2 regions of the Ruminococcus gauvreauii genome follow, and region 1 is predicted to be linked to the other one. Evidence: a T-box and tRNA genes for the amino acid it is inferred to sense, from the RefSeq annotation. Region 1 holds a T-box; the other holds one or more tRNA genes.

Region 1 (4,425 bases):
ATGTCATGCCGGAATGTCGGTGCCACGATCTCATTTGCATTCTCATCATATGACAGTTCTACGCGCCCCAGATATTCCAGCATCTGTTCTTTGGAAAGATTAGTGCCGAGCAGTGCGTTGATCTTCTCCGGCTCAAACGGGACACGCACAGGCTCTTTCTTCTTCGTGTAGACGTCGACAGTGCCTCCGACGACTTCACCTGCTCCCAGCTCTTCCATCAGCTGGCACGCACGGTCGATTGCGGCTTTCGCATTGTTTGGATCCAGTCCCTTTTCAAATTTCCCGGAAGCATCCGTGCGCAGACCGACACGTTTGCTGGAAAGCCGGATATTCGTTCCGTCAAAGCAGGCAGCCTCGAACAGGACCGTCTTTACGGAATCAGTAATCATAGAATTCTCACCGCCCATGATGCCGGCAATGCCAACTGGTTTCTCGGCATCACAGATCATCAGTACCGATTCATCCATTTTACGTTCCTGTCCATCCAGTGTTACGAAATTTTCTTCTTTTGCCGCCCGTCTGACGATGATCTCATTCCCTTCGATCATATCAAGATCGTAGGCATGCATCGGCTGACCGTATTCTTCCATCACGTAATTCGTGATATCTACAAGATTGTTAATCGGACGGATTCCATTCGTCGCCAGGCATCTCTGCATCCACTTCGGCGAAGGCCCGATCTTAACGTTTTTCACCACGCGGGCACAATATCTCGGGCAGAGATCTTCATCTTCCACCGTCACTTTGATATAGTCATTGACATCCTCATTATTTCCTGTCTCATTTACGGCCGGCGGATGGAACTCCTTCCGGAATGTAGCGGCAGCTTCCCGTGCAATCCCGATCACACTGTAGCAGTCCACACGGTTAGAAGTCACCTCATATTCAAATACGACATCTTCAAGCCCCAGCGCTTTTATGGCACTCTCACCGACGACCGCATCCACAGGAAAAATGTAGATCCCATACTCCGGAGCTTCCGGATACATTTCTCTTGTGCTTCCGAGTTCCTCGATGGAACACATCATGCCGTAGGATTCAATCCCTCTCAGTTTTCCTTTTTTTATCCTGATGCCTCCCGGCGTCTTCTTTCCGTCGTGTCCTCCGGCTACACGGCCGCCGTCCAGGACAACCGGCACCTTATCCCCTTCCTTCACATTCGGCGCACCGGTCACGATCTGTACAGTTTCTGCGCCCACATTTACCTGACAGATGATCAGCTTATCCGCATCCGGATGTCTCTCGATCTTCTCGATCTGTCCGATCACAATATCTGACAGGTCTGCATCCAGCTTTTCATACCCTTCTACTTTCGTCCCGGAAAGTGTCATGGCGTCTGTATATTCCTGTGCCGTCACTTCCAGATCCGGTACATATTGTTTGATCCATGATAATGATGTATTCAATTCTTCTTCCTCCTGAATTTAAAAATGTCCATCGTGTCACTGCATTAGAACTGTTTTAAGAAACGGTCATCATTTTCATATAACAGTCTCATATCGTCAATCTCGTATTTTAACAATGCGATACGTTCCAGTCCGACGCCGAATGCAAAACCAGTATATTCTTCCGGGTCAATGCCGCACATCTCAAGCACATGCGGGTGAACCATCCCACAGCCCAGAATCTCGATCCAGCCGGTGCCTTTACAGAAACGGCAGCCGCTTCCGCCGCATTTAAAGCAAGTCACATCTACTTCCGCACTCGGCTCTGTGAACGGGAAATGATGCGGGCGGAACTTCGTTCTCGTCTCTTCCCCGAACAGTTCTTTTGCAAATTCCTCCAGCGTTCCTTTCAGGTCAGCAAACGTGATATTCCTGTCGATGACAAGCCCTTCAATCTGATGGAATGACGGTGAGTGGGTTGCATCCACCTCGTCAGAACGGAATACGCGTCCCGGTGCGATCATACGGATCGGAAGTTTCCCCTCTTCCATGACACGCGCCTGGACCGGTGATGTCTGGGTGCGCAGCACGATGTCTTTGTTGATATAGAAGGTGTCCTGTTCATCCTTTGCCGGATGATTGGCCGGTATGTTCAGCTTTTCGAAATTGTATAAATCATACTCCACTTCCGGGCCTTCCACGACTTCATATCCCATGCCGATGAAGATACGCTCCACTTCTTCCAGCGCGATCGTATTCGGATGGCGGTGCCCCACTCTGGCACGCTTTGCCGGGAGTGTGACGTCGATCACTTCCTCTTTCATCTGGTGTTCACGAATCGCCCTCTCCAGACGCACTTTAGTTTCTTCCAGATACTGCTCGATCTTTTCTCTTGTCTCATTGACCATCTGCCCTACTTTCGGACGGTCTTCCGCTGCGACATCTTTCATTCCCTTCAAAACAGAAGTTAACTTTCCTTTTTTTCCAAGAAAACTGACACGCACATCATTCAGCTTGTCAAGGGCGTCAGAATCCTGAATGTTCTGTGTCGCCTCATCCAGAATCGCCTGTAATTTGTCTTTCATACTTTCGCTCATGATTCATTCTCCTTATTGATTGATTAATAATCTGGCAATAAAAAAACCCCGTCCGCAAAAGGGACGAAGTTCAAGATCCGTGGTACCACCCTGATTCCCGGATTTCACCGGGCACTCAAACAGCTTAACGCGCTCCATACGGCATCTCCTACTTGATTTCAGAGATGCGGCTCCAGTGGGAATCTCAATATGCATCTGAACTCAAGGAAGCTTTCAGCCGGTGACTTCCCCTCTCTGATAGAAAATACATATCTACTGACACTTTCATCGCCGATATTAATATAATTACTAATTTTAACACAAAGACCTGATGTGTCAAGGAAAATTTATTTTTTTTAATATTTTTATGCTTCTTCCCTGGTTTTCACCGAAAAAAACCGCATGCAGATCCTTCGCAGATCCGCATACGGCGTTTTTTGTTATTGCTTTCTTTTATAACTGAGGACCAGCAGAAACTAATGCTTTTCCTGCCTCATTACCCTCATATTTTGCAAAGTTCTTGACAAATCTCTGTGCCAGGTCTTTCGCCTTGGTCTCCCACTCAGCAGCGCTCGCATAGGTGTCACGCGGATCAAGGATCGCAGGATCTACACCCGGAAGCTCTGTTGGGATCTCGAAGTTAAAATATGGCAGTTCTTTTGTCGGTGCACTTGCGATGGATCCGTCCAGAATTGCGTCGATGATTCCACGGGTATCCTTGATTGAGATACGTTTTCCGGAACCGTTCCAGCCGGTGTTCACCAAGTATGCTTTTGCACCGCTCATCTGCATTCTCTTCACAAGCTCCTCTGCATATTTGGTAGGATGCAGTTCCAGGAACGCCTGACCGAAACAAGCGGAGAATGTCGGAGTCGGTTCTGTGATTCCGCGCTCTGTACCGGCAAGTTTTGCTGTGAATCCGGACAGGAAATAATACTGTGTCTGTTCCGGAGTCAGAATGGATACAGGAGGAAGGACACCGAATGCGTCAGCAGACAGGAAAATAACATCCTTAGCCGCAGGAGCCGCAGAAACCGGGCGTACGATTTTTTCAATATGGTCGATCGGATAAGATACACGGGTATTTTCTGTTACACTCTTGTCATCAAAATCGATCTTACCGTTCTCATCCAGCGTAACATTCTCCAGAAGAGCATTGCGTTTGATTGCGTTATAGATATCAGGCTCAGATTCTTTATCCAGATTGATGACTTTCGCGTAGCAGCCGCCCTCAAAGTTAAAGATACCGTTGTCATCCCATCCGTGCTCATCATCACCGATCAAAAGACGTTTCGGATCTGTGGACAACGTGGTTTTTCCTGTTCCAGACAGTCCGAAGAAAATTGCGGTATTCTCCCCGTTCAGATCCGTGTTGGCGGAACAGTGCATGGAAGCGATGCCTTTCAGCGGCAGATAGTAGTTCATCATAGAGAACATACCCTTCTTCATCTCTCCGCCGTACCAGGTATTTACGATAACCTGCTCGCGGCTGGTGATGTTGAACATGGCTGCTGTCTCAGAATTCAGGCCCAGCTCCTTGTAGTTCTCGACTTTTGCCTTGGAAGCATTATATACAACAAAATCCGGCTCAAAGTTTTCGAGTTCTTCCGCGGTAGGTTTGATAAACATATTCATAACGAAATGAGCCTGCCATGCAACCTCTACGATGAAACGAATGGCCATGCGGGTATCCTTATTCGCTCCGCAGAACAAGTCGACTACAAACAGTCTTTTGCCGGAGAGCTCTTCCAGAGCAATCTTCTTGACAGTATCCCATGCCTCCTGGCTTGCAGGATGGTTATCATTCTTATACTCATCAGAAGTCCACCATACCGTGTCCTTCGAATTCTCATCCATGACAATAAATTTGTCTTTCGGTGAACGTCCCGTGTAGATACCGGTCATAACATTAACTGCACCAAGTTCACTTACCTGGCCTTTTTCAAACCCTTCCAGACCCGGTT
Region 2 (4,425 bases), 1.2 Mb from region 1:
GGTTCATTCCCATAACTGTATCCCCCGGCTTCAGTGCCGCAAAGAATACCGCCATATTGGCCTGTGCCCCCGAGTGTGGCTGAACATTCACGTACTCGCATCCAAACAGCTGTTTTGCACGGTCAATTGCGAGTTCCTCTACAACATCAACGCATTCACATCCTCCATAATAACGTTTTCCCGGATATCCTTCTGCGTATTTGTTGGTCAGCGGTGATCCCATCGCAGCCATAACAGCTTTGCTCACCCAGTTCTCCGATGCGATCAGTTCAATGTGTGAATTCTGTCTCGCAATTTCATCCTCAATTGCTTTTGCTATCTCCGGATCTACGTTTTCTATTTCATGAATTGAATACATGACTTTCCTCCTTGGCTGTTGTTCTATTCATAATTTATCCATCGGGAACGAACTTCCCGGACTACACTGTTTTATCATTATACGAGAATCCCGTCCACTTTGCAATCGTTATTTCGCACAATTCCCCTTTTCCCGCACATTTTCTTTTTATACTTTACGGTTCTCAAAAAATCTGCTTTAATAGAATTAAATGAAAAATCAAAAAGGGAGGAATCATTCATGTTAAACTTTGAATACTACACCCCTACCCGTGTCGTTTTCGGCAAGAATACCGAAGCACAGGTCGGTAAACTTATTAAAGACCAGAACTGCAAGAAAGTCCTCGTTCATTACGGCGGACAGAGTGCCGTCAAATCAGGTCTTCTGGACCGCATATACACTTCATTAAATGAAGCCTCCATAGACTATGTCTCTCTCGGTGGAGTTGTTCCGAACCCCCGGATCTCAAAAGCCCGTGAAGGCATTGAGCTATGCCGTAAGGAGGGAGTGGATTTTATTCTCGCTGTCGGCGGCGGAAGTGTAATCGACTCTGCGAAAGCAATCGGCTACGGGGCTGCCTGCGGCGGGGATGTCTGGGACTTCTTCATAAAAAAACGCGTGGCGGACCACTGCCTGCCGATCGGCTGTGTCCTCACCATCGCTGCCGCCGGAAGTGAGATGAGTGACTCGGCAGTACTGACCAACGAGGATGGCTGGCTAAAACGCAGCTACAAGAGCAATCTATGCCGCTGCCGATTCGCAGTGCTGAACCCGGAACTCACCTACACGCTTCCTGCTTATCAGACTGCCAGCGGCTGCGTGGATATCCTGATGCATACGATGGAGCGTTATTTTAACAACCAGACCATGGAACTGACAGACCAGCTGTGTGAAGCGCTCATGAAAACGGTGATGATGAATGCCAGGATCCTGATTCAGGAACCGGAAAACTATAATGCCCGTGCAGAAATCATGTGGGCAGGAAGCCTATCCCACAACGGCCTGATGGGCTGCGGTACCGACGGCGGGGACTGGGCATCTCATCAGCTCGAGCACGAACTCGGCGGCATGTTCGACGTCGCTCACGGAGCCGGACTCGCCGCTGTCTGGGGCAGCTGGGCACGCTATGTCCTTCCGCATAACACCGAACGGTTCGCCCAGTTCGCAGCCAATGTATTTTCCATTCCATGCGACAGCGACCTGGAATCCGCCGCTCTCAGGGGAATCGAAGCCATGGAAAACTTCTACCGCTTCGTGAATATGCCAACCTCAATCTCAGAGATGGGAATCTCGCTGACAGATGAACAGATCGATACACTCGCCTATAAGTGCAGCTTTGAAAATCAGCGTACCATCGGCGTAATCAAACCGCTTAATATGGAAGATATCCGTAAGGTATATGAGATGGCAAGATAAAACTTATTATTAAACAAAGACTGCGTTCTCTGATTTTTTCAAAGAACGCAGTCTGTTTTTTAGTAATGCCCGGAACCGGAATCGAACCAGTGACACGAGGATTTTCAGTCCTCTGCTCTACCAACTGAGCTATCCGGGCATGAACAAATCCCCAAAAATCCGTTAAGATTTCCGGGGAAATAAAGAGCGCGAGACGGGACTCGAACCCGCGGCCTCGACCTTGGCAAGGTCGCGCTCCACCAACTGAGCCACTCGCGCCTAAGCGGGTGATGGGAATCGAACCCACGTATCTAGCTTGGAAGGCTAGTGTTCTACCATTGAACTACACCCGCGCGACAAAATGTATTCTAATATAATTTGCTGCAAATGTCAATAGGTTTTACAAATTATTTTTATTTTTTCTTTTTTTGATGTTTTACAACATATAACTACACTAAAACCCGCCTACCTGCCCCCGGCATAGTAAGCGGGCTTTCCCTTCAATGACTGGTCATTCAAATAATATAATCCAGCACCTTTTCATTTTGCCACTCCATCAGATCCGCCAATGTATACTTATCGACCACGCTCTTAATAGCGGCATCCAGTTCATTCCATATCCGAAGCGTCACGCACTCACCCTGCCGGGGACATTGGTTCGGATGATCTTCGAGGCAGGCAACCGGGCAAAGGCTTCCTTCCGTCAGCCTTAAAATTGCTCCGACTGAGTATTCCCCGGGCTGCCTGATAAGCTGATAGCCGCCCTGAGCGCCGCGTAAACTTTTAACGTATCCGGCACGGACCAGAATAGAAATAATCTGTTCCAGATACTTGGTAGAGATCTCCTGTCTCTGAGCTACATCCTTGATACGAACCGGGCCCTCTTCCTGATGAAGGGCAAGATCCAGCATCAGCCGCAGTGCATACCGTCCTTTTGTGGAAATTTTCATAGTTCCCTCCCAAGCAGCCGGGTCATTCTTTTGCCGCCTCAAAAGCCACTTCCAGGTCCTCAATGATATCGTCGATATTTTCGAGTCCGATGGAAAGCCTGATCGTGTTCGGAAGAATTCCCTGCTCTTTCTGTTCCTCTTCATTCAGCTGCGCATGAGTTGTTGTGGCAGGATGAATCACCAGTGATTTGGCATCCGCTACATTTGCCAGAAGAGAAAACAGCTCCAGATTGTCAATAAAAGTTTTTGCCTCCTGTTTTCCGCCTTTGATTTCAAATGTAAAAATCGAGCCTCCGCCGTTCGGAAAATATCTGCTGTAAAGGTTCTGCTGGTTAGCATCAGCTGATACTGACGGGTGATGTACCGCCTCCACCTGCGGATGATTTTTCAGAAAATCAACCACCTTCAGCGCGTTTTCCACATGGCGTTCAACGCGAAGTGACAGCGTTTCCAGTCCCTGCAAGAACAGAAATGCGTGAAACGGTGACAGCGTAGCCCCGGTATCCCTCAGCAGAATCGCACGGATTCTTGTCACGAACGCCGCCGGCCCTGCCGCTCCTGTAAAGCTGACACCGTGATAGCTTTTGTTTGGCTCTGAAAGTAACGGGAATTTACCGGAAGCTTCCCAGTCAAATTTCCCGCTGTCTACGATGACACCGCCGATCGTCGTACCGTGGCCTCCGATAAATTTGGTCGCCGAATGAACAACAATATCTGCCCCATACTCGATCGGACGAATTAAATAAGGTGTTCCGAAGGTATTGTCAATAACCAGCGGTATTTTGTGACTGTGTGCAATCTCTGCAATCGCTTCAATATCCACAACTTCAGAATTAGGATTTCCAAGAGTCTCAATAAACAACGCCTTTGTATTTTCCTGTATTGCTTTTTCAAAAGCGCCTTCTTCTAATGGATTCACAAAAGTCGTCGTCACACCAAATTCAGAAAACGTATGCGCCAGGAAATTATAAGTACCGCCGTAAATATTTTTAGCCGCAACGATATGATCTCCACTCTGAGCGAGATTCTGGAACGTATATGCGATCGCCGCTGCTCCCGATGCGACTGCAAGCGCTGCTGCACCGCCCTCCAGCGCCGCTACTCTGCGTTCAAATACATCTTCCGTGGGGTTTGTGAGACGTCCATAGATGTTTCCTGCATCAGAAAGATTAAATCTTGCCTCTGCATGATCGCAGTCATGAAATACGAACGATGAAGTCTGATAAATCGGAACGGCCCTGGCATCGGTTGCCGGGTCCGGCTGTTCCTGTCCTACGTGCAGCTGTAAAGTCTCAAATTTCAGTTTTCTGTCTGTTCTTTTGGTCTTCATAATCTTTCTCCTATTCTGTAAATAATGGGGTTGAGTAGTAGCGGTCTCCGCTGTCCGGCAGGAGCACAACAATCGTCTTGTCTTCAAATTCCTGGCATCGTGCCATCTCCAGTGCCGCATGCAGTGCAGCTCCGGAAGAGATACCAACCAGAATCCCTTCAGCCCTGGCCAGTTTTCTGGCAGCGATAAATGCTTCTTCATTTTCCACACACATAATACGGTCATAAACCTCTGTATTCAGCACCTCAGGGATAAATCCCGCACCAATACCCTGCAGTTTGTGAGGTCCTGCCTTCCCACCTGAGAGCACCGGGGACGCACTCGGCTCAACAGCCACGATTTTAATATCGCCTTTTTTTTCTTTTAAGTATCCGCCAATTCCGGTAACAGTCCCGCCTGTTCCCACGCCGGCC

Evidence for each region. A T-box is a leader RNA that pairs with one kind of tRNA and senses whether it is charged. The one in region 1 lies ahead of pheS (phenylalanine--tRNA ligase subunit alpha), so its partner is inferred to be a tRNA-Phe.
Region 2: it encodes a tRNA-Phe, which carries the amino acid that the T-box ahead of pheS (phenylalanine--tRNA ligase subunit alpha) is inferred to sense. The anticodon was not compared.

Annotation. Positions count from the first base shown of each region.
Region 1 covers NZ_CP102290.1:3,960,591-3,965,015, reverse strand. Annotated here, with positions in the region: gene pheT (phenylalanine--tRNA ligase subunit beta) at 1-1,406, opposite strand, end outside; gene pheS (phenylalanine--tRNA ligase subunit alpha) at 1,451-2,470, opposite strand; T-box leader at 2,539-2,759, opposite strand; gene pckA (phosphoenolpyruvate carboxykinase (ATP)) at 2,915-4,425, opposite strand, start outside.
Region 2 covers NZ_CP102290.1:1,012,192-1,016,616, forward strand. Annotated here, with positions in the region: gene glyA (serine hydroxymethyltransferase) at 1-358, opposite strand, end outside; gene NQ502_RS04885 (iron-containing alcohol dehydrogenase) at 578-1,753, shown strand; tRNA gene NQ502_RS04890 (tRNA-Phe) at 1,820-1,892, opposite strand; tRNA gene NQ502_RS04895 (tRNA-Gly) at 1,939-2,011, opposite strand; tRNA gene NQ502_RS04900 (tRNA-Gly) at 2,015-2,085, opposite strand; gene NQ502_RS04905 (RrF2 family transcriptional regulator) at 2,248-2,682, opposite strand; gene NQ502_RS04910 (O-acetylhomoserine aminocarboxypropyltransferase/cysteine synthase family protein) at 2,705-4,012, opposite strand; gene cysK (cysteine synthase A) at 4,023-4,425, opposite strand, start outside.